2 regions of the Actinomadura sp. NPDC023710 genome follow, and region 1 is predicted to be linked to the other one. Evidence: riboswitches for the same ligand, from Rfam matches in the RefSeq annotation. Region 1 holds a riboswitch; the other holds the start of a gene.

Evidence for each region. A riboswitch is a leader RNA that binds a small molecule or an ion and turns the genes downstream of it on or off. The one in region 1 is predicted to bind glycine.
Region 2: it holds a riboswitch for glycine, as region 1 does, so the genes downstream of both, gcvT (glycine cleavage system aminomethyltransferase GcvT) here and gcvP (aminomethyl-transferring glycine dehydrogenase) in region 1, are expected to answer to the same signal.

The regions. Positions count from the first base shown of each region.
Region 1 is NZ_JBFAGB010000020.1:67,948-79,719, forward strand. Features, by position in the region: gene AB0H37_RS23305 (LysE family translocator) at 1-415, shown strand, start outside; gene AB0H37_RS23310 (DUF881 domain-containing protein) at 501-1,424, shown strand; gene AB0H37_RS23315 (small basic family protein) at 1,447-1,779, shown strand; gene AB0H37_RS23320 (DUF881 domain-containing protein) at 1,776-2,594, shown strand; gene AB0H37_RS23325 (FHA domain-containing protein) at 2,906-3,436, shown strand; gene AB0H37_RS23330 (MerR family transcriptional regulator) at 3,476-4,207, shown strand; gene AB0H37_RS23335 (bifunctional nuclease family protein) at 4,350-4,820, shown strand; gene AB0H37_RS23340 (MerR family transcriptional regulator) at 5,144-5,749, shown strand; gene AB0H37_RS23345 (lysylphosphatidylglycerol synthase transmembrane domain-containing protein) at 5,759-8,233, opposite strand; glycine riboswitch at 8,505-8,599, shown strand; gene gcvP (aminomethyl-transferring glycine dehydrogenase) at 8,772-11,651, shown strand.
Region 2 is NZ_JBFAGB010000002.1:322,228-333,999, forward strand. Features, by position in the region: gene AB0H37_RS03575 (ATP-dependent DNA ligase) at 1-304, shown strand, start outside; gene AB0H37_RS03580 (hypothetical protein) at 328-1,461, opposite strand; gene AB0H37_RS03585 (PLP-dependent cysteine synthase family protein) at 1,543-2,643, shown strand; gene AB0H37_RS03590 (site-2 protease family protein) at 2,633-3,931, opposite strand; gene AB0H37_RS03595 (dihydrofolate reductase family protein) at 4,349-4,921, opposite strand; gene AB0H37_RS03600 (SRPBCC domain-containing protein) at 5,077-5,814, opposite strand; gene AB0H37_RS03605 (helix-turn-helix domain-containing protein) at 5,811-6,482, opposite strand; gene AB0H37_RS03610 (hypothetical protein) at 6,760-7,107, shown strand; glycine riboswitch at 7,555-7,650, shown strand; gene gcvT (glycine cleavage system aminomethyltransferase GcvT) at 7,818-8,912, shown strand; gene gcvH (glycine cleavage system protein GcvH) at 8,971-9,360, shown strand; gene glyA (serine hydroxymethyltransferase) at 9,357-10,613, shown strand; gene AB0H37_RS03630 (L-serine ammonia-lyase) at 10,669-11,772, shown strand, end outside.

The DNA.
Region 1 (11,772 bases):
GGCGATCAAGCTGGCCGGCGCCGGCTACCTGCTGTGGCTGGCGTGGCAGACGCTGCGGCCGGGCGGCACCACCGCCTTCGCGCCCGCGGACCTGCCCGCCGACCCGCCGCGGCGGCTGTTCGCCATGGGGCTGGTCACCAACCTGCTCAACCCCAAGATCGCCGTCCTGTACGTGTCGCTGCTGCCGCAGTTCGCCGACCCCGGGCGCGGGCACGTCGCCCTCCAGATCCTGCTGCTCGGCGCCGTCCAGGTCGTGATCGCCGTCACCGTCAACGCCCTCATCGTGCTCGGCGCCGGCTCCATCGCCGCCTTCCTCGCGCGCAGGCCCGGCTGGCGGCGCGCCCAGCGCTACCTGATGGGCTCGGTGCTGGCCGCCCTCGCCGTCCACATCGGCCTGCGCCCCGCGACCGCCTGAGGCGCCCGCGCCCGGACCCGGCACGCCCCGGGCCTCCGGGGGACGCGGCCCGCGCCGATGTACCGGTCCTTGCCATGATGGGCCGGTGATCGCACGCCAGGACGAGCCCGATAGGCGGGAGCAGGCCGGGCGGCCCGGGGACCGGGCGCGGCCGCCCGGCCGGCGCCCCGACGCCTCCATGTCGCTGCTCGCCGACCTGTTCGCCGGCAAGCACCTCGACCCGGGCTACGCCGAGGCCGCGGCGCGGCGGGCCGCCTCCGGCCGGGCCGCGCCGCGGCCGGGACGGCTCCGGGGCGCGGGCGTCCTGCTCGTCCTCGCCCTGACCGGGGCGCTGGCCGCCGTCGCCGGCGTCGAGGTGCACCGCAGCGAACCGGTGGCCGCCGAGCGGCACTCCGAGCTCGTCGGCCAGATCCGCGCCCGCACCGCCGAGACCGACGCCCTGCAGCGCCGGCTCGTCCGGCTGCGGGCCGACACCGAGCGCCGCCGGGCCGCCGCGCTGGCCCGCAGCGCCGAGGGCCGCCGCGTCCGGCGGGACGTGGCCGCGGCGGGCGCCGCGGCGGCCGCCACCCCCGTCGCCGGCGAGGGCCTCGTGGTCACGCTGGACGACGCCCCGCGCGGGGTCCCGGCCGCGCCGGGCCACGCCGCCGACGGCGGCCGGGTCTATGATCAGGACCTCCAGGTCCTGGTGAACGGGCTGTGGGCGGCGGGCGCGCGGGCCATCGGAGTCAACGGCCAGCGGCTCACCCCGACCACCGCGATCCGCGCCGCCGGTGAGGCGATCATGGTCGACTACCGGCCGCTCGGCGGACCCTACGAGGTCACGGCGCTCGGCGACGCCGGGCGGCTGCGGGCGGCCTTCGCCGGATCGCCCGCGGACCGGCGGCTCGCGGCGCTGCGCGACCGGTTCGGGATCAGATACGGCACGCGCCGCTCGGGCGAGGTGCGGCTGCCCGCCGCCGGCGCGGTCCGGCTGCGGTACGCCGTCCCCCGCGAGGGGGCCGGCGGATGAGCGGGGGAGGGGGGAACCGGCGATGATCGCGCTGATCGGGCTCGTGGTCGGCGTCACGCTGGGCTTCCTGATCCAGCCGGACGTCCCGCTCTGGCTCCAGCCCTACCTGCCGATCGCGATCGTGGCGGCGCTCGACGCCATGTTCGGCGGCGTCCGGGCCCGGCTGGAGGGGATCTTCGACGAGAAGGTCTTCACGGTCTCCTTCGTCAGCAACACCGTGATCGCCGCGCTGATCGTCTTCCTCGGGGACAAGCTCGGCGTCGGCTCGCAGCTGTCCACCGGCGTCGTGGTCGTCCTCGGCATCCGGATCTTCTCCAACGCGGCGGCCATCCGGCGGAAGCTGTTCGGCGCATGACCGGCGGCGAGGTCACCCGGCGCGACGCGCCCGCACCGGACGACGAGCGGGCCCCGGAGGGCGAGCAGGCTCCCGAGGACGAGCAGGCTCCCGGGGACGAGCAGGATCCCGGGGAGGAGCGGGATCCGCCGGAGCCCGGAGGGCTGCGCGCCCTCGCCGATCTGCTGCGCCCGCGCGTCAGCCCGGGACAGCTCGTCGGCGGGCTCCTGTGCCTCGTGCTGGGGTTCGCGGTCGCCGCCCAGGTGCGCTCGACCGAGCGCGACACCACGTTCGCCACCGCGCGGCAGGACGAGCTCGTCGGCATCCTGGCGGACCTGGGCCAGCGCTCCGAGCGGCTGAGAGGCGACCTGCGCGACCTGGAGGAGACGAAGGCCCGGCTGGAGCGCGACGCCGAGGGCGGGACGGCCCTGGAGGAGGCGCGCGAGCGGGCGACCACCTACGGCCTGCTGGCGGGCACGCTCCCGGCCGAGGGCCCCGGCATCGAGCTGCGCATCGACGACCCCGGCCGCGGCGTGAGGGCCCTCAACCTGCTGGACGCCCTGGAGGAGCTCCGCGACGCCGGGGCCGAGGTCATCCAGGTCGGCGACGTGCGCGCCGGCGTCGACACCCACTTTATGGACGACCGTGACGGCGTCCGCGCTGACGGCAGGCTCCTCACCGCCCCGTACCGGTTCCTGGCGATCGGCGACCCGCACACGATGACGACGGCGCTCAACATCCCGGGGGGCCTGGTCCGCACGCTGGAGGGCGCCGGGGCCCGCGTCCTGATCACCCGGCGCGCGAAGGTGGCCGTCGGCGCGGTACGGTCTCCCTAGAGGGAACGGGGGGACGGTGAACGGACGCCGGGCCGCAACGTCGTGATCGCGGCGGTCCGCGCGGCGGCATGGACCTGCGATCATCGACGAATGTAGTTTGGTGCAGCCGGTTCACCGTTCCAGTTGACCCCTCGGGTAATACCCGCGTAAGTTGCGGCGACCGTCGCGTGAGCGGGGCGGTGAGTTGGAGACCGTGGTCGGGGGCGGGTCCCCGGCGTGGGTTGGGTGAAGGATGCGCGTGGCGCAGGCGGCCCCCGCTACGGCGGGTGGCTCGCGGGCGGCACGCCGATGGTAGGAGGCCGAGCCGATCGATGCCGAGCGTCTACTGCACGCAGTGCGGTCACGCCAACCCGGATGATGCCCGCTTCTGCTCGAACTGCGGCACTCCGCTGAGGAGTTCGGCGCCACCGCCTCCCCGGGAGTCGCCGGGCGAGTCCACGTCCACGATCTCCATCGGGGGGTTCGAGGCGCTGGACACCGACGCCGGCGCCGAGGAGCCGGCCGGGCCCGACCAGATGGCGATGGAGGCGCTCCCCCCGGGCACCGCGCTGCTCGTCGTCAAGCGAGGGCCCAACGCCGGCAGCCGTTTCCTGCTCGACAAGGACCGCACGTCCGCCGGACGGCACCCCGAGAGCGACATCTTCCTGGACGACGTCACCGTCTCCCGCCGGCACGCCGAGTTCGCGAGGCAGGGCGGCGCGTTCTCCGTCCGGGACACCGGCAGCCTCAACGGCACCTACGTCAACCGGCAGCGGATCGACCAGGCCGGGCTGTCGGGCGGCGACGAGGTCCAGATCGGCAAGTTCCGGCTGGTGTTCCTGACCAACCCGGCCCACGGCTGACGGAACGCGGCGAGGTCGCGGCGAACGATGGGAGGGCCCTTGAGCGCGGAGCCGGCCCGGTCCCCGATGACGATCGGGGACGTCCTCGGGCTGCTCAGGCCCGAGTTCCCCGACATCACCATCTCCAAGATCCGCTTCCTGGAGTCCGAAGGGCTCGTCGAGCCGGAGCGCAGCCCCTCCGGCTACCGCAAGTTCGGCGAGGCCGACGTCGAGCGCCTGCGGTACGTCCTGACCGCGCAGCGCGACCACTACATGCCGCTGCGCGTCATCAGGCAGCACCTGGAGGCGCGCGACCGCGGGGAGAGCGTCCCGCCGCTCGGTGCGCGCCCCCCGGGCCCGGCCGAGCCGGACCGGCGGCGCCCCCGCACGCTCGTGGCCGCCGACACCACCGCGCCGGACCCCGCCGTGCGGCTCACCCGCCGGCAGCTCCTGGACGGCGCCGGGATCGACGAGGCCCTCCTCGCGCGCCTGGAGGAGTACGGCCTCGTCCGCCGGACCGGGACCCACTACGAGGGCGAGGCGCTGAACATCGCGCGCGTGGCCGCCGCGCTCGGCGAGTTCGGCTTCGAGGTCCGGCATCTGCGCGCCGTCAAGGCCGCCGCCGACCGGCAGGTCGGCCTGATCGAGCAGATGGTCGCGCCGCAGCTGCGCCGCCGCAGCCGCGGCGCGCACGAGCAGGCCGCCGAGACCGCGCGGGAGATCGCCGCGCTGTCGGTCCGGCTGCACGCCGCGCTGGTAGGCGCGGGTCTGCGCGAGAGCCTCGACCACTGATCGCGCGGCCGGTGGAGGATTTTGCCGCCCCCCGTGCGCCGCGAGCTGTCCGAGCCTGGGTGTACGTTGGCTACATGGTTCGGTCAGGAATCGATCCGCTGCACGTGGTGATCGAGACAGCGAGAACCAGCAGGGAGCCGCAGTGAAGCAGATGGAGGTCGTCGGCGTCCGGGTCGAGATGCCCTCCAATCAGCCGATCGTCCTGTTGAAGGAGACGGAGGGCGATCGTTACCTGCCCATCTGGATCGGGGCGGTCGAAGCGACCGCGATCGCCTTCGCCCAGCAGGGGGTGCTGCCGGCCCGGCCCCTCACCCACGACCTGTTCCGCGACGTGCTCGACGCCCTGAGCGTCCAGCTCCGCACGGTCAACATCACCGCGCTGCGCGAAGGGATCTTCTTCGCCGACCTCATCTTCTCCAACGGCGTCGAGGTGAGCGCGCGCCCGTCCGACTCCATCGCCCTCGCCCTGCGCACCGGAGCCACGATCTTCGCCAGCGAGGACGTGCTGGAGGAGGCCGGCGTGGCCATCCCCGACGAGCAGGAGGACGAGGTCGAGAAGTTCCGCGAGTTCCTCGACACGATCACTCCGGAGGACTTCGGCCGCGCCGGTTAGGCCGCCTCGCGCCCGCCCCGGGGGCGGGTGAATCCTGTGGCGTATGTCACTCTGGAGTGCGAGTTCATGCCATGGGGCGATTGGTCGCCCATTGCGCCGGACCTGGCGGTTTTTGCGGGGGAACCATCGGGGTATGGACTGTGCGGGTGGCGAAGGTGCGCAGTTTGCCCACGTGAAGCCGGTTCATCCGGGCATGCGACGCGCCGACGATGAACGTTGACCACACCCTGACCGGCACCTACCGTGCTGGTGGAACACCCGTGGTGTAATTCGTCAAACCCCCTTGACGAACCGCTGCGGGATGATAGAAGCCGGAGGTCCGCGTGGCGGTGAGCAGCGGCGAGGGCAAGGCGACCCCCGACAGGCGCGTGGCGTCCCGCCGTGCCGGAGAGCAGGGCCTGCTCTTCGACACCCAGGTGTCGGCGCCACCGGAGGATGTCGGCTACCGCGGCCCGACGGCGTGCGCCGCGGCGGGCATCACCTACCGGCAACTCGACTACTGGGCCCGCACGAAGCTGGTGGAGCCCAGCGTGCGGTCGGCGCAGGGGTCCGGCAGCCAGCGGCTGTACAGCTTCCGCGACGTCCTGGTCCTGAAGGTCGTCAAGCGGCTCCTGGACACCGGCGTCTCGTTGCAGCAGATACGCACGGCCGTCTCCCATCTGCGCGACCGCGGCGTCCAGGACCTCGCCCAGATCACCCTGATGAGCGACGGCGTCAGCGTCTACGAGTGCACCTCACCCGACGAGGTCGTCGACCTCCTCCAGGGCGGGCAGGGCGTGTTCGGCATCGCGCTCGGACGGGTGTGGCAGGAGGTGGAGGGCAGTCTGGCGGAACTGCCCGCTGAACGCGCCTCCACCGGCGACGATGACCCCGCCGGACACCACCACGACGAACTCGCCGACCGGCGGCGCGCCCGCCGCACCGGCTGAGGCCAGGCCTCAGAGCGCCTCCTTGCGCTGCAGGAGGGCGAACGCCCCCCACCCCGGCAGGACCGGCAGCCACAGCGTCAGGAGCCGGTAGAGCAGCACGGCCGACGTGGCCGTCTCCGCCGTCAGCCCCGAGATCGTCAACGCGAGCGTGAGGGCGCCCTCGACGGCGCCGAGCCCGCCCGGCGTCGGCGCCGCAGACCCGACCGCGTTCGCGGTGAGGAACACCAGCACCACCGTCGTCCACGGCAGCGATCCGCCGAACGCCCGGATCGACGCGTCGAGGCACAGCGTGAACGCCAGCGTCAGCAGCAGGGTGCCGCCCATCCCGGTGGACAGCTTCCGCGGCGACTGCAACACGTCCACCAGGCGCGGCACCACGCCCGAGAACATGGCCCCGAGCCGCGAGGCGACCACCCGCCGCACCCGCGGCACCGTCAGCGCGAGCCCCGCGAGCAGCCCTAGTCCGAGCACCGCGAACACGATCGTCCGGGACGGGGCCAGGTCCTGCGTCGCCTTCGCCGTCGAACCGGTCAGGAACCCGAACAGCACCAGCAGCAGGATGTGGGTGACCATCCCCACGAGCTGGGACGCGCCCACGCTCGCGACGGCGAGGGCGGGCCGGACGCCCGAGCGCTGCAGGTAGCGCGTGTTGACGGCGACGCCGCCCACGGCCGCCGGCGCGACCAGCTTCACGAACGACGCGGCCAGCTGCACCAGGACCGTCCGGCCCAGCGGCAGCCGCTCGGGGACGAACCCCATCAGCATGAACGCGGCGGCGAGGTAGGTGAGCGCCGCCGCCCCCAGTGCCGCCGCGACCCAGTGCCAGCTCGCCGTGGCCGCCAGACGGCCGATGTCCAGGCTCGTCACCTGCGGGATGACGATGTACGCCGCGACCGACAGCGCCACGATGCTGACGATGGTCCGGGGCCGGAACCGCTCCAGCTTGGCCGGGGGCGCCTCCGTCTCCGGCTTCAGTCTGACGATCTGCTCCCGGATGCGGGTGAGCAGGTCCTTGTGACGCCGCAGCGCGGTGCGGGTCGCCCGCGACAGCGCCACCCGCTGGAGCAGCGGTACCGCACCGCCGAGGGCCTCCTCGCCCAGCACCGGCGCCGCCGTCCGCACCGCCCGCTCCGGCCCCGCGCGCAGCGCCAGTGTGGTGAGCAGCTGCGCGAGGTCCAGGCGCAGCGCCAGGTCGCCGGCCGCCGTCTCCCCGGACCGCAGGTCGGTGAGGTAGGCGAGGCCGTCGTCGCCGACCAGCACGGCCTCGTCCTCCAGGCGCCGGTGCGCGAGCCGCCCCGCCTGCAGGGAGCGGAACTGCCGCCACACGTCCGCCAGCAGCTCGTCGGTGATCTCCTCGTCGGGGGCGTCCCCGAACGGCCGCCCCGGGACGTGCTCGTAGGCCAGCAGCGCCGCCTCGGTGCCCACCTCGCACGTGCCGACCAGCCGCGGCGTCCGGGCGCCCGCGGCGTCCACCGCGTACGCCATCAGCGACTCCAGCTCCAGCGAACGGCGCAGCGACCGCAGCGTCCGCCCCGTCGTGGCGCCGCGCAGCCGCAGCCACCGCCACACCCGGTAGAGCAGCCCGGCGGTCTGCTGGTCGCGGTCCAGGACGCGGACCTCCACGTCCCAGTCGCCGTGCGGCCCCCGGCCCGCCGGGAGCCGGGCGCCGTACCCCTCCTGCGGGCAGGAGGCGAGGACGACGCCGTAGCGGCGGGTCTCGTCGGCGTGGTGCGCGCCGTCCAGGCGCGCCCCCCGCAGCGGGTGCAGCCCGAGCCGTTCGAGCGCGGCCACCACGGCCGCGCCGGACGGGCGCGGGTTCGGAGTCCCGACCGCGTAGAGGGTGCCGTGGCCGATGGCGCGGCCCAGCAGGTAGGTGGCCGCCAGCGCGGCGACGGAGGCGTAGGACGCGGTCAGCCCCGTCAGCGCCGCCAGTCCGATCATGGTCCAGGTCGCGGCCTGCCAGCGGGCGCGGCCCGCCATCCCGACCGCGCTGACGAACGCGATCACCGGGGCGATGTCGGTGTGCACCGGCGCGGTCTCGGTGCCGCCCCAGATCAGCGAGTCGAGCACGCCGCCCGGCGCGGCCCGCACCACCAGGTCGTCCAGGCCCACCGTGATGCCGAAAGCGATCATCGCGGCCAGCAGCGCGATCGCGACGCGCATGCCGTCCTTGTGGAACAGCCGCTCGATCCCGAACGCGATCGGCACGGCCAGCACCCCGAAGCTGGACACCAGCGTCGCCAGCGTCAGCAGCAGCCGCGGCGCGTGCGCGGTGCCCTGCGCGATGTCGGTCTGCAGGCCGTGGGTCGTCTGCTGCGCGATCGACACCAGCAGCATCACCGCCGCCAGCCCCACCACGGACGCCGCGAACCGGATGGCGTCGGAGGGCCGGCGGATCCGGTACGGCTGGGCGGGCTCGTCGACGGGCGCGCCGGCGGTCGCACCCTGCGCCGGGCGCACCGCTCCGTCGTGGGTCTGTGTCACGCCGTACCGCCGCCCTGACCATCCGCCATCGTGATCAGCGTCCCAGACCCGGCGGCGCGCCGTCGAGTCGCGGGGCCGCCGCCGGGACGCGCGTCCATCCCGCAGCCTCATCTCCCCGCCCCCGTGCGGCCCGGGACCGTCGAGTCCCAGGTGAGTCAGCACATGATACTCGCCGGTACGGCCTCGCCGCCGGAGGGCGCGGCCCCTTGCGGCGGGCCGGAACGACGTCGCGGACGCGCCTTTGGGTAGGGTTCGACCCAGGACATGCCGTCGACCCTGTGCGGGAGAGACCCCACGCCGCCAGCGTGGGGCGCCGAAGGGGCAACATCCCCGGAACCTCTCAGGCAAAAGGACCGCTCGGGCGAGGCACCTCTGGAAAGCAGCCGTCGGTCCCCGCGCGCGGGGCGGGACGGCTCACCGAAGGGGAAACCCCGCCGCGCGGGTGAAGCTCTCAGGTGCCGATGACAGAGGGGGAGACCCGCCGCCGGCCGGGCGCCGGCGGTGGACCTGAGCGACCGCAGCAGCCAGGAGGCCCTCCATGACCGCCCAGTTCTTCGCCCCTGTGGCCGCGCCGCAGCATCCGCGGTCGGCGTTCGCCGACCGGCACGTGGGCCCCTCACCGGACGACCAGGCGAGGATGCTGGCCGCCATCGGCTACTCCGGCGCCGAGGCGCTGATCGACCAGGCGGTCCCCGCCGCGATCCGCACGTCCCGGCCGCTGGAGCTGCCGCCCGCGCTGAGCGAGACCGCCGCGCTCGACCGGCTCCGCGAGCTGGCGTCCCGCAACACCGTCCTGACGTCCATGATCGGGCTCGGGTACCACGGGACGACCACCCCCGGCGTGATCATGCGGAACGTGCTGGAGAACCCGGGCTGGTACACCGCCTACACGCCCTACCAGCCGGAGATCTCCCAGGGGCGCCTCGAGGCCCTGCTGAACTTCCAGACGATGGTGGGCGACCTGACCGGGCTGCCCGTCGCGAACGCCTCCATGCTGGACGAGGGCACCGCCGCCGCCGAGGCCATGGCCCTCGCGCACCGCGTCTCCAGGCGCAAGGACCCCGGGACGTTCCTCGTCGACGCCGACGCCCTCCCGCAGACGATCGAGGTCGTCCGGACCCGCGCCATCCCGCTCGGCATCGAGATCGTCATCGCCGACCTGTCCCGCGGCCTCCCCGACGGCGACTTCTTCGGCGTGCTGCTGCAGTACCCGGGCGCGTCCGGCGCCGTCCGCGACCTGGAGCCGGTCATCGCCCAGGCCCACGAGCGCGGCGCCAAGGCCGTCGTGGCCGCCGACCTGCTCGCGCTGACGCTGCTGCGCCCGCCCGGCGAGTTCGGCGCCGACATCGCGGTGGGCTCCGCGCAGCGGTTCGGCGTCCCCTACGGGTTCGGCGGCCCGCACGCCGGCTACATGGCGGTCGGCGAGGGCATCCAGCGCCAGCTTCCCGGGCGGCTCGTCGGCGTGTCCGTCGACGCGGACGGCGCCACCGCCTACCGGCTGGCGCTGCAGACCCGCGAGCAGCACATCCGCCGCGAGAAGGCCACCAGCAACATCTGCACCGCCCAGGTCCTGCTCGCCGTGATGGCGAGCATGTACGCGGTCTACCACGGTCCCGAGGGGCTGGCCGCGATCGCGCAGCGGACGCACCGCCGGGCCGCCGAGATCGCCGCGGGGCTGCGCGCCGGCGGCGTCGAGGTCGTGCACGACTCGTTCTTCGACACCGTCCTGGCCCGGGTGCCCGGCCGCGCCGCCGAGGTCGTCGCGGCGGCCCGCGAGCGCGGCGTCAACCTGCGCCCGGACGGGCCCGACCGGGTCGCCATCGCCTGCGACGAGACGACGCTGCCCGCGCACGTCACGGCCGTGCTGGAGGCATTCGGCGCCGCCGCGGCCGGCGAGGTCCCCGAGGTCCCCGAGGCGTTCCCGGACGCCCTGCGCCGCGAGAGCCCCTACCTGACCCACCCCGTCTTCCACGCGCACCGCTCCGAGACCGCGATGCTGCGCTACCTGCGCAGGCTCCAGGACAAGGACATCGCGCTCGACCGCTCCATGATCCCGCTCGGCTCCTGCACGATGAAGCTGAACGCCACCGCCGAGATGGAGCCGATCACCTGGCCGCAGTTCGCCGCCGTCCACCCGTTCGCGCCGCTCGACCAGGCCGCCGGCTACGTCGAGCTGATCGGCGAACTGGAGGGCTTCCTCGCCGAGATCACCGGGTACGCGAAGGTCTCCGTCCAGCCGAACGCCGGCTCCCAGGGCGAGCTGGCCGGCCTGCTCGCCATCCGCGGCTACCACGCCTCCCGCGGCGAGGAGCACCGCGACGTCTGCCTGATCCCGTCCTCGGCGCACGGCACCAACGCCGCGAGCGCCGTCATGGCCGGGATGCGGGTCGTCGTCGTCACGTGCGACGAGGGCGGCAACGTCGACCTCGACGACCTGCGCGCCAAGCTCGGCGAGCACGGCGACCGGCTCGCGGCGATCATGTTGACCTACCCGTCCACGCACGGCGTCTTCGAGGAGACGATCACCGAGGTGTGCGCGGCCGTGCACGAGGCCGGCGGCCAGGTCTACGTCGACGGCGCCAACCTCAACGCGCTCGTCGGCCTGGCCCGCCCCGGCGAGTTCGGCTCGGACGTCTCCCACCTCAACCTGCACAAGACGTTCTGCATCCCGCACGGCGGCGGCGGCCCCGGCGTCGGCCCGATCGGCGTCCGCGAGCACCTGGCCCCGTTCCTGCCCAACCACCCGCTGCGCGAGGAGGCCGGCCCCGGCACCGGCGTCGGCCCCATCTCCGCCGCCCCGTGGGGTTCGGCCGGCATCCTGCCGATCTCCTGGGCCTACATCGCGATGATGGGCCCGGACGGTCTGCGCGCCGCCACCGAGGGCGCCATCATCGGCGCCAACTACCTCGCCGCCCGCCTCGCCCCGCACTACCCGATCCTCTACACCGGCCGCAACGGCCTCGTCGCCCACGAGTGCATCGCCGACCTCCGCAAGATCACCAAGGAGACGGGGATCACCGCCGAGGACGTCGCCAAGCGCCTCATCGACTACGGCTTCCACGCCCCGACCCTGTCGTTCCCCGTCGCCGGCACCCTGATGATCGAGCCGACGGAGTCCGAGGACCTCGCCGAGCTCGACCGGTTCTGCGACGCCATGATCGAGATCCGCCGGGAGATCCAGCGCGTCGCCGACGGCGGCTACGACGCCGAGGACAACCCCTTGAAGAACGCCCCCCACACCGCCGCCTGCCTCGTCTCCGACGACTGGAAGCACGCCTACAGCCGCGAGGAGGCCGCCTACCCCCTCCCGTCCCTGCGGGAGAACAAGTACTGGGCGCCCGTCCGCCGCATCGACCAGGCCTACGGCGACCGCAACCTCGTCTGCTCCTGCCCGCCCCCTGAGGCGTATGAAGATTGAGTTCCTTCTGGGCAGCTGCCCCCAGGCGCCTGCCCAGAAGTAACCCGTGTGATCGCTGGCATCGCTCCGACCCGCTGCGCGATCAGGTTCTCGCTTCGCTCGGACCTGCCTCCGGGCGCGA
Region 2 (11,772 bases), on a different contig from region 1:
CCGCGACCCCGACACCGGCGGCTTCGTCATGCTCGGCAAGACCTTCAAGGGGCTCACCGACGAGCTGCTCGCCTGGCAGACCGAGAAGCTGCGCGAACTGGCCGTGCGCGAGGACTCCTGGACGGTGCACGTCCGGCCCGAACTGGTCGTCGAGATCGCGTTCGACGGCGTCCAGCACAGCCCCCGCTACCCCGGCGGCATCGCGCTGCGCTTCGCCCGCGTCCTGCGGTACCGGCCCGACAAGTCCGCCGCCGAGGCCGACACGATCGACACCGTCCGGGCCGTCGCGCCCGTCATGGACTGAGCCCCGTCACGGGCTGAGCCCCGTCACGGGCTGAGCTCGGGGGCCTCGGCCGGCGGCTGGTCCCCGGCCTGCGGCTCCTCCCCGCGGCCGCGGGCCCGCCGGGTGGACGCGGCGCGGGTCCGGATCCGCGAGCCGGTCCGCCCCCGCACGCGCGACAGGCTGCGGCGCCGCGCCCGTGCCGCGGCCTCCCGCTGGGCGCGCGCCGCGGCGTTGCGTTCGGCGCGCGCGACGGCCTCCCGCTCGGCCCGGACGGCCGCGCGGCGCGCCGCCCGGCGCTCGGCGCGGCGCGCCCGGCCGCGTTCGGCCCGGCGCTCGGCCCAGCGCTCGGCGCGGGCGGCGGCACGGGCCAGCTTGCGGCGGCGGATCCGCTCGGCGGCCTCGGCGCGGCGCTGCAGCAGCTCGGGCGGGATGAGGTCGTGCCGGCCCGCGATGAACTCCTGCACCCAGATCTTGGCGCGGATCAGCGGCCGCCGGAGCCGCGTCTCGCGCCGGACGGCCCGCTGGTACCGGCGCGAGGCGGGGTCGTAGCGCCAGCGCGACCAGGGCGAACCGGGCCGCGCCACCCGGATCGCGCCGACGATCAGCAGCGCGGGCATGAACAGCCCGATCAGCCCCGTCCAGATCTTGCCCTTCAGCAGCGTGATCACGGCGAGGACGAGGTTGACGGCCAGGGAGGCGACGTAGACGCGGGTGATCAGCCCGGTGCCCGGGTCGGGCGCGATGCCCTCGTAGCCGAGGGGGCGGATGCCGAGCAGCAGCAGCCCGGTCACCGCCATGGCGACGAACACGGCGTCGAGGGACGCGCGGCCCTTCTCCGTCCAGTAGACGTCGCTGAGGTGCAGGATCAGCGCGAACTCGTCCAGGACGAGGGCCGAGCCCATCCCGAACACCACCGCCGCCGCCAGGTCGAGGCCGACGTAGGCGTCCGGGACGGCGAGGCTCGCCACACCGCCCATCAGCATCAGCACCACGCCGAACACGACGTGGTGGATGTGCACGTCCCCCGCCTTCACGTTCCGGAACCACCAGCGGACGTCCGCGCGGATCAGCCGCACGTTCACCCGCGTCAGCACGAACGTGATCATGAACGCGACGAAGAAACCGAACAGCGGCAGCCGCCCGGTCGCCATGATGCGTTCGTCGAACATCTCGATCATCTGCCCCCCGCCCACTCAATGATGCACCGTGACATGCGCGGATATCGTGGGACCCTGCCGACGATCAAGGAGAGAACCGTCATGAGCCGCATCGTGGACCGCTGCGATCCCGGGTACCGGGCATGGATCGCCGAGGCGATCCGGCTCGTGGACGCCGACGCCAACCGCAGCGCCGACACGCACCTGCACGTGTTCCCGCTGCCACCGGAGTGGGGCATCGACCTCTACCTGAAGGACGAGTCCGTCCACCCCACGGGTTCCCTGAAGCACCGGCTCGCGCGGTCGCTGTTCCTGTACGGGCTGGCCAACGGCTGGATCCGCCGGGACACGACGATCATCGAGGCGTCCAGCGGGTCGACGGCGGTGTCGGAGGCGTACTTCGCGCGGCTGCTGGGCCTGCCGTTCATCGCGGTCATGCCGGCCTCCACCAGCCCGGAGAAGATCCAGCTCATCGAGTTCCACGGCGGCCGCTGCCACCTGGTGGCCGACCCGTCGGCGATCTACGAGGAATCGCGGCGGCTCGCGGCCGAGTGCGGCGGACACTTCATGGACCAGTTCACCTTCGCCGAGCGGGCGACGGACTGGCGCGGCAACAACAACATCGCCGAGTCGATCTTCGAGCAGATGCGGCTGGAGCGGTTCCCCGAGCCGTCCTGGATCGTGGTCGGCGCGGGCACCGGCGGGACGTCCGCGACGATCGGCCGGTACGCCCGCTACCGGATGTTCCAGACGCGGCTCGCGGTGGTCGACCCGGAGGGGTCGGCGTTCCACGGCTCGTTCGCCGACGGCGACCCCGGGCGCACCGCGGCGGGCTCGCGGATCGAGGGCATCGGCCGCCCCCGCGTCGAGCCGTCGTTCCTGCCCACGGTGATCGACCGGATGATCCGGGTGCCGGACGCGGCGTCCATCGCGGCGATGCGCTGGACGAGCGAGGTCAGCGGCCGCAGCGTCGGCGGCTCGACCGGCACGAACATGTGGGGCGCGGCCGAACTGATCGCGCAGATGCGGGCCCGCGGCGAGCGCGGCAGCGTCGTCACGCTCCTGTGCGACGGCGGCGAGCGCTACGCGGGCACCTACGGGTCGGACGCGTGGCTGGCCGGGCAGGGCCTCGACATCGCCCCCTACCTGGCAGCGCTGGACGGCTTCCTGAAGACCGGCACGATGCCGGACGTCACCCGGTGACGCGGATCGGGTTGAACAGGTCGGCGTAGATCAGCAGGCCGCCCATGACGATCAGGACGACCGCCATCACGTACGTGACCGGCAGCGCCTTGGCGACGTCCACGTAACCCGGGTCGGGCCTGCGGAAGATCCGGGCGAACGCCTTCTTGATCGCTTCCAGCAGCGCGCCGGCGATGTGCCCGCCGTCCAGCGGCAGCAGCGGGATGAGGTTGAACAGCCCGACCGCGAGGTTCAGCGAGCCGAGCAGCATCACGAAGAAGGAGACCTTCTGCGTGCCGGTGAAGTCGTCGGACGCGGCGACCTCGCCGCCGATCCGGCTGACGCCGACGACGCCGATCGGCCCGTTCGGGTCGCGCTCGTGGCCGCCGAAGGCCGCGTTCCACACGCCGACCATCTTCTGCGGCATCCGCACCAGCGCGCCGACGGTGCGCGCGGTCAGGTCGCCCATCGTGCTCGCGACCGCGCCCGGCCCCTGCCGCTCGATCGCGCTGGACGGCGTGATGCCGAGGAACCCGACGTTGACGACCTTGTCCTCGTCCTTGAGGTCGTACATCTGGTTGCGGGTGATGGGGACGTTCAACCGCACGTCCCTGCCGTCGCGCCGGACGGTCATCGGCACGGTCTTGCCGCCGTCCCTGCGGATCATGCGCTGCAGCTGCCCGTAGTCGTCGACCTTCCGGCCGTCGAACGCCACGATCCGGTCGCCGGCCCGCAGCCCGACCTGCCGCGCGGGCGTCGGCGCCGCGTTCGCCGGGCACGCGGCGACCTTGGCGCTCGCCGGCACCATGCACTCGGCGACCTCCTTGATCACCGGCTGCGGCTGGTTGGTCCCGATGCCCATCAGCAGGATCGCGAAGAACATCACCGAGAGCAGCAGGTTCATCGCGGGCCCGCCGAACATGATGAGCAGCTTCTGCCACCACTTCTTGGCGTAGAACACGCGGTCACCGTCGCCGGGGCCGACCTCCTCCAGCGAGGCTCCGCGCGCGGACTCGATCAGCCCCTGCCACGGCCCGGTGCTGATCCGCCGCACCTGCCCGGGCGCGTCGCCCTTGCGCGGCGGCAGCATGCCGATCATGCGGATGTAGCCGCCGAGCGGGATCCACTTGACGCCGTACTCGGTCTCGCCCTTGTGCCTCGACCACATGGTGGGCCCGAATCCGACCATGAACTGCGTGGTCCGCACCTTGAACAGCTTGGCGAACGAGAAGTGCCCGAGTTCGTGCAGCGCGATGGAGACCAGCAGGCCGAAGAAGAGGATCAGCGCTCCAGCCAGGTAGTAGACCATGCGGCGTGCCCTCCGGGTCCGTCCACCCCACGCACCCGGGGGTGATCTCCGACAACCAATTCAGAGTACGTTACGGCCCGCGATCCGGTTGAGGCGAACGGGGAAGCAGCACGCGCCGCACACCGCTTTGATGCGCGGCGCCAACCCGACCGCGCGTCATGGGCGACCCCACCCGCCCCACGGAGCGGCCCTGGCCGGATGCGGTGGCTCCGACGGCGAGGCAGACAGGTCCTGGTCCAGCAGCTCCCTGAGACGTTCGCCCCCGGCCCGGGGCAGGCCGAGCTCACCGGCCAGGCTCGCGAGCTGGTGGCCGCGCTGTTGCTGCCAGACCAGGATGCGCGGTCGGCACTGGCTCTTAACCTGGACGACATCCCGCTCCCGCGATCGCGGTGAAGAGCGAGATGCCGGAGCACATCGTCAGTGGATCACGTCGAAGATCTGCTTTTGCAGGCCGTTGGCGTAGACGTCGTGCTCTACCAGCTTCAGTTTCTGGGTGTCCTTGTCCGTGGTACTGAACAGTCGCTTGCCGGCGCCGAGCAGCAGCGGGAAGACGAGCAGGTGGTAGCGGTCGATCAGGCCGGCGTCCGAGAAGCCGTGGTTCAAGGAGGCGCTGCCGTGGACGATGATCGGGCCTCCCTCGGTCTGCTTGAGAGCGGTGACCTGGTCGAGTGAGCGCAGGATCGTGGTCTCGCCCCAGTTCGGGACCAGGTCTTCTTTGGTGAGGGTGGTGGAGAGGACGTACTTCGGCAACGTGTTGTAATGCGCGAATTCCTGCATGTTCGGCCAAACTGGGCTGAACACCTCATAGCTGATCCGGCCCATCAGGATCGCGGTAGCTTCCATCTGCTCCCGCCCCTTGATCTCGTAGGCCTCGGGGAGGAACTCGACGTCCTTGAAGGTCCATCCGGAGTTCCGGTAGCCCGGTTCGTCGCCCGGGGCCTCGACGACGCCGTCGAGCGACATGAAGGCAGTGCTGATCAGGGTACGCATTGAAGACTCCTTGGTCTTTCGTGTGTGTATTCAGGCTGTTCGGTGCACGCTTGGGCCGCGTTGGAGCGGAGCGCGGTCGTTCCGCGGCGCCGGGAGCGGTCCAGTCCCCGGTGGCCCGACGGCGCCGTCGGCGTACGGGCGTACCTGGGGGGCTCTCAGGCGAGGAGCCCGATCAGCCACTGCCGCCAGGCCGCCTCGGCCCCGTCCGTGTCCGGCCCAAAGAGGTGATGGAACACCAGCACCGCGCCGGTGATGTGGAGGAAGGTGTAGATCCCGTCCGCGGTGCGGACCTTGATGCGCTCGTCGTCCGACCAGACCACTTCGCCATCAAGTGGCGGCAGCTCCGCGGGTTCGGCGTGCGCCCGCGCGCCCACGGCGACCGGGGTCGGCAGGGACAGCCCGCGGGTGAGCGCCTCGTGAACCTCCTGCGCCGAGCGTCCGTCCGACGGCGCGACGGCGAAGACGGGGACACCGGCGCGTCCCGGGAAGTGCGTCAGGTACTCGCGGAGTGTGTGGAGGTGGAAGGGCCAGCCGCGGCGCAGCCCGTCGTACTCATCCTGCCAGTCGTCGCCGAGCACGCCGCTGTGAACGACGCGGAGCACAGTGCTGCCGCCGTCCCGTCCCTCGATCAGATACTCGAAGGCCATGAACCGGCCGTCCTCGGCGGTGGCCGTGCGGGTGGCGAAGCGCTTGCCGGGTTCGTAAGTGATGATCATCGCTTCCTCCCGGCGGCCTCCGGTCTCCATGGCGGCGACTCCGCCCTCGCGTGGCTCGACCTCGTTGCGGCCCATGAACCAGGAGTCGATTCCCGGTCCCGTGGCGATCGCCTCCCAGACCTGTTCCGGGCCTGCCGGCAGGGTCGTCTCCAGCTCGATCTCAAAGGGGTGGGTCATCGTCGGTTCTCCTCTCCTGCTTCGGGTTCGCTCGCGTGCGCCCCCGCGTCCACCTGCTGCGGGCCGGGCGCGGTCCTCCGGGCGCCGGGCTGCGCGGGGATCTGGTGGAGCCCGACGACCACCCGGTGGTTCCGGCCCTGCGGGGCGAACTCGTCGTGGTAGCGGCCGACAAGGACGGCCACGGCCTGGGCCAGTTCATCGGCGAAGGCCGACCGGTCGGCCGCGGTGGCGAACCGCACCTCCGCGTCGATGCCGAAGGTGGCGACCTGCCGCCGGGCCCGAGAGGCGCCGGTCAGCAGGGTCCCGACCTCCTGCACCAGCCGGGCCCCCAGCGCCAGCAGCCAGTGGGCGGACATCTGGTCCGGAGACCGGGAGGGGTCGGGACTGACGGCGGCCAGGACGCGGGGAGAGATCACATAGGAGGCGGCGGTAGCGCGGTACACCCGTTCGGTGACGCTGCCCTTGCGCCGCTCCTCGGCGAGTTCGACCAGCCCATGGCGCTCCAATTCCTTCAGGTGGTAGTTGACCTTCTGCCGGGGGAGCCCCAGCCGGGCGGCCAGCATGGCGGCCGAGCCGGGCTCGGCCAGGGCGGCGAGGATCCGTGACCTGATCGGGTCCAGGGACGCCTCGGCCGCAGCGGGTTCTTCGATCACAGCGACTTCCAGCACCGCTCCAGGATCCAACCGACAAAAAATTTTGTCAAGGAAATTCTGGTTGTCGGTGCTGCCGAGCGGCTCATGGAGTGCGGCGTCATCGTGGTTCGGGCCGACCAAGGTCATAGCGGCGCCGGCTCGGCGATGCCCGAGGAAGTCATCGATTCCGTACTGATCAGCTGCGGTCGCGGTGCTAACCCGACCGCGCGTCATTGTCACGAGAGCCCGTATCCCCGAGGAGGGCCGACCGCGCATCATGGGCGGCCCCACCCCGTCCCACGGAGGTTCTCCCTTGAAGCGCGGTCATGTAGCGGTACTGGCGCTGACGCTGGCCCTGGCCGGCTGCGGCGGCTCCGACGACGGCAAGGCGACAAGCGCGTCGTCACCCCCCGCCCCGACCCCCGCGGCCACGGCCCCGTCCTCTCCCGAGCCCGGCCCAGGCAGCGAGACCACGCCCCTCCCCCCGGCCCAGTCCAAGGCGGTCAAGGCCTTCAACGACTGCATGCACAAGCAAGGCGTCCAGATGCCGACCCCCAACCCCACCAGGACCCCCGCCCCCGACGAGCTGCAAAAGATCAGGACCGCCCTACAAACCTGCGTAAAGTCCATGTCCGCCTCCCCCGGCACGTCCCCACGCTGACGCCCGCCGGAACCGGCCGAAGCGCACCCGAGCATCCCCCAAGGGCGCTCAAGACCTGTCGCCCCCGTTGCCGCAGCACACAGCCAAGCCGCCGCGGGCACCCGCCAGGCCAAGCACAAGCCAGAGCGCGAGGGACGCCGCGCCAAGGGGGACCGAAATGGCCGCGGGCGGCAGCACCGTCCAACGAAGCAACCTCAGCCGTCTGACGAAGCAACCTCAGCCGTCTGACGAAGCAACCTCAGCCGCCACCTGAGCCCCGCGACCACCTGAACCCCCGCGATCGCGTCCGAAGGCAGATCCGAGCGAAGCAAGGATCTGATCGCGAAGCGAGCCGCAAGGCGAGCCGGAGCGATGCAGCGATCGCACGCGTTTCCCCAGGGTCGGGGCCCCCAAGGCCCCGACCCTGGGGAAACGCAATGAACACTGCTAGCCTTCTGCGACAGCCGATGATCCCGTGCGGGAGAGTCCCTCGCAGCCGGTGGGGGACGCCGAAGGAGCAAATCCTCCCCGGAACCTCTCAGGCCCACGGACCGCACGGGCCAGGCGACCTCTGGAAAGCGGGGACTCCGGTCCCCCGCCGAAGGTGAAAGCCCGCCGTGCCGCGGTGGGTGAAGCTCTCAGGCGCCGATGACAGAGGGGGAGGCACCGATACGCCCGGTGCGCGAGTGGGACGATGGACCATGCGCGCCCGTGACGAAGGAGCCGAGCCCATGTCCGCCGATCCGACCGCGAAGAAGACGCCGCTGCACGACGTCCATGAGGACCTCGGCGCGAACCTCGTCGACTTCGCCGGCCACCTGATGCCGCTGCGCTATGCGAGCGAGACCGCCGAGCACCAGGCCGTCCGCACGGGTGCGGGGCTGTTCGACCTGTCGCACATGGGGGAGATCTTCCTCTCGGGGCCGGGCGCGGGGGCCGCGCTCGACTTCGCGCTGGTCGGCAACCTGTCGCCGATGCCGGTCGGCAAGGCCCGCTACACGATGATCTGCGGCCACGACGGCGGCGTCCTGGACGACCTGATCGTCTACCGGCTCGCGGACGAGACGTGGATGGTGGTGGCGAACGCCGCGAACGCCGCCGTCGTCCGGGAGGCGCTGATCGAGCGTGCCGCGGAGTTCGAGGCCGCGGTGGACGACCGGTCCGACTCCTACGCGCTGATCGCCCTGCAGGGGCCGCGTTCCCAGGGAATTCTCGAAGGGTTCACGGACGCGCCGCTGGAGGGCCTGAAGTACTACGCGATCCTCGCGGGGCGGGTCGCGGGCGTGGACGCGCTGGTCGCCCGCACCGGGTACACGGGCGAGGACGGGTTCGAGCTGTTCGTGGACGCGTCCGACGCGGTCCGGTTGTGGAAGGCGCTCGCCGCGGTGGAGGGGGTCGTCCCCGCGGGGCTGTCGGCGCGCGACACGCTGCGCCTGGAGGCGGGGATGCCGCTGTACGGAAACGAGCTGACGGCCGAGACGACGCCGTTCGAGGCGGGCCTCGGCCGTGTGGTGAAGCTGGACAAGCCTGGCGATTTCGTGGGGAAGTCCGCTCTGGCGGCGCAGGCGCAGACCCCGCCGGGCCGTAGGCTCGTGGGACTGGTCGCGCGGGGGCGTCGCGCGCCCCGCAAGGGGTACCAGGTCGTCACGTCCGGCGGCGCGCCGTGCGGCATCGTGACGAGCGGCGCCCCGTCGCCCACACTGGGCACGCCGATCGCCATGGCGTACCTCGACAGCGGCGTCGAGGAGACGGGCCTGGCCGTGGACGTCCGCGGCCGGCACGAGCCGGTGGACGTGGTGGCCCTACCGTTCTACAAGCGTTCCTGAACAAGTTGTCCGGCGGTGTGGGGGCGCGCGCCCCCACAGGGGAAAGAGAGAAGTGATCGTGAGCGTTCCGGAGGAGCTCCGCTACAGCGAGGAGCACGAGTGGGTGTCGGGCCTCGGTGGCGAGGACGGCATCGTCACGGTCGGCATCACCGCGCACGCCGCCGACGCCCTCGGTGAGATCGTCTACATCGAGCTGACGCCGTCGGAGGGCGACGCCGTCGAGGCGGGCGAACCGTGCGGCGAGGTGGAGTCGACCAAGTCGGTCAGCGAGCTCTACTCCCCCGTCAGCGGCGAGATCACCGCGATCAACAGCGCGGTGGTGGACGAGCCGAAGGTCATCAACGACGACCCGTACGGCGAGGGCTGGATCTTCAAGGTGCGGATCTCGGTGGAGCCGGGCGACCTGCTCGACTCCACCGCCTACGGCAAGCTGGTCGAGGAATCATGAGCTTGGACGACTCTCTCGCGACGGCCGATCCGGAGGTCGCCGAGGCCGTCGCGGCGGAGCTGCGGCGCCAGCAGAGCACCCTGGAGATGATCGCGTCGGAGAACTTCGCGCCCGTCTCGGTGCTGGAGGCTCAGGGGTCGGTCCTGACGAACAAGTACGCCGAGGGGTATCCGGGGCGCCGGTACTACGGCGGCTGCGAGTTCGTCGACGTCACCGAGCAGCTCGCGATCGACCGGGCCAAGGCGCTGTTCGGCGCCGAGCACGCGAACGTCCAGCCGCACAGCGGGGCGCAGGCCAACACGGCCGTCTACTTCGCGCTGCTCCAGCACGGCGACACGATCCTCGGCCTCGACCTCGCGCACGGCGGGCACCTCACGCACGGGATGCGGCTCAACTATTCCGGCAAGGTGCTGAACGTGGTGCCCTACCACGTCCGCGCCGAGGACGGCCTGGTCGACATGGACGAGGTGGCCTCGCTCGCGGCCGAGCACCGGCCGAAGATGATCGTGGCGGGCTGGTCGGCGTACCCGCGGCAGCTCGACTTCGCCGCGTTCCGCCGGATCGCCGACTCGGTCGGGGCGCTGCTCATGGTCGACATGGCGCACTTCGCGGGCCTGGTCGCGGCGGGGCTGCACCCCTCGCCCGTCCCGCACGCCGACATCGTGACGACCACGACGCACAAGACGCTCGGCGGACCGCGCGGCGGGCTGATCCTCGCCCGCGAGGAGTTCGGCAAGAAGATCAACTCAGCGGTGTTCCCCGGCATGCAGGGCGGGCCGCTGGAGCACGTGATCGCCGCCAAGGCCGTCGCCCTGAAGATCGCCGCGTCGGAGGAGTTCCGGGCCCGGCAGGCGGCGACGGTGCAGGGCGCGAAGCTGCTGGCCGAGCGCCTGCTCGCCGAGGACTCCGCCAAGGCCGGCGTCAAGGTCCTGACCGGCGGGACGGACGTCCACCTCGTGCTGGTCGACCTGGTGGACTCCGAGCTCACCGGGCGGGACGCCGAGGACCGCCTGCACGACATCGGCATCACGGTCAACCGCAACGCGGTGCCGAACGACCCGCGCCCGCCGATGGTCACCTCCGGCCTGCGGATCGGCACCCCGGCCCTGGCGACGCGCGGCTTCACCGCCGAGGACTTCGCCGAGGTCGCGGACGTGATCGCGCTGGCGCTGCAGCCGTCCTTCGACCGGGACGGGCTCGCGGCCCGGGTCGAGGCGCTGGCCGACCGGCACCCCCTGTACCCGAACCTGTGACGTTCCGGCGCCCCCTCCCCTCGCGGGGAGGGGGCGCGGCTACAACGAGGTAGCGATGGCCATCAGCGTTTTCGACCTGTTCAAGATCGGTATCGGACCGTCGTCCTCCCACACGGGGGGCCCGATGGCCGCGGCGCACCGGTTCGCCAGGGGCCTGCAGCGCGACGGGCTGCTGGAGAAGACCGCGTCCGTCGCCGTCACCCTCTACGGGTCGCTCGGCCTCACCGGCAAGGGCCACGGCTCCGACAAGGCCGTCATCCTCGGCCTCGAAGGCGACAAACCCGAACTCGTCGACGTCGACCGGGTGGACGAGCGGCTCGCCGCCATCCGTGAGCGCGGGGCCCTGCGCCTGTTCGGCGACCACGACGTCCCGTTCGTGGTCAACGAGCACCTGGTCTTCGAGCGCAAGGAGTCGCTGCCCGGCCACCCCAACGGGATGCGCTTCACGGCCCTGGACGCCTCGGGCGAGGAGCTGCGCGCCAAGGTGTACTACTCGGTCGGCGGCGGCTTCATCCTGGACGAGAACGCCACCGGCGCCGACCGCATCAAGCCCGACGACACCGTCCTGCCGCACCCCTTCGACACGGCCGCCGAGCTGCTCGAACGCTGCCGGGAGACGGGCCTTTCGATCTCCGCGCTGATGCTGGAGAACGAGAGGGCGTTCGGCCGCGACGCCGCCGAGATCCAGGACGGCCTGCTCGAACTCTGGCAGGTCATGCGGGCCTGCGTCGTCCGGGGCTGCACGCGCGAGGGCCTGCTGCCGGGCGGGCTCAAGGTGCGCCGCCGCGCTCCCCAGCTGCACCGCCAGCTCTCCGTCGAGAAGGCGTCCGACCCGCTCCACGCGATGGACTGGATCACCCTGTTCGCCCTCGCCGTCAACGAGGAGAACGCCGCGGGCGGGCGGATCGTCACCGCCCCCACCAACGGCGCCGCGGGCATCATCCCGGCCGTCCTGCACTACTACGACCGGTTCATCCCCGGCCGGGACGACGAGGGCGTCGTGCGGTTCCTGCTGACGGCCGGGGCGATCGGCGTGCTGTTCAAGCAGAACGCCTCGATCTCCGGCGCCGAGGTCGGCTGCCAGGGCGAGGTCGGCTCGGCCTGCTCGATGGCCGCCGCCGGGCTCACCGAGGTCCTCGGCGGCACCCCCGAGCAGGTG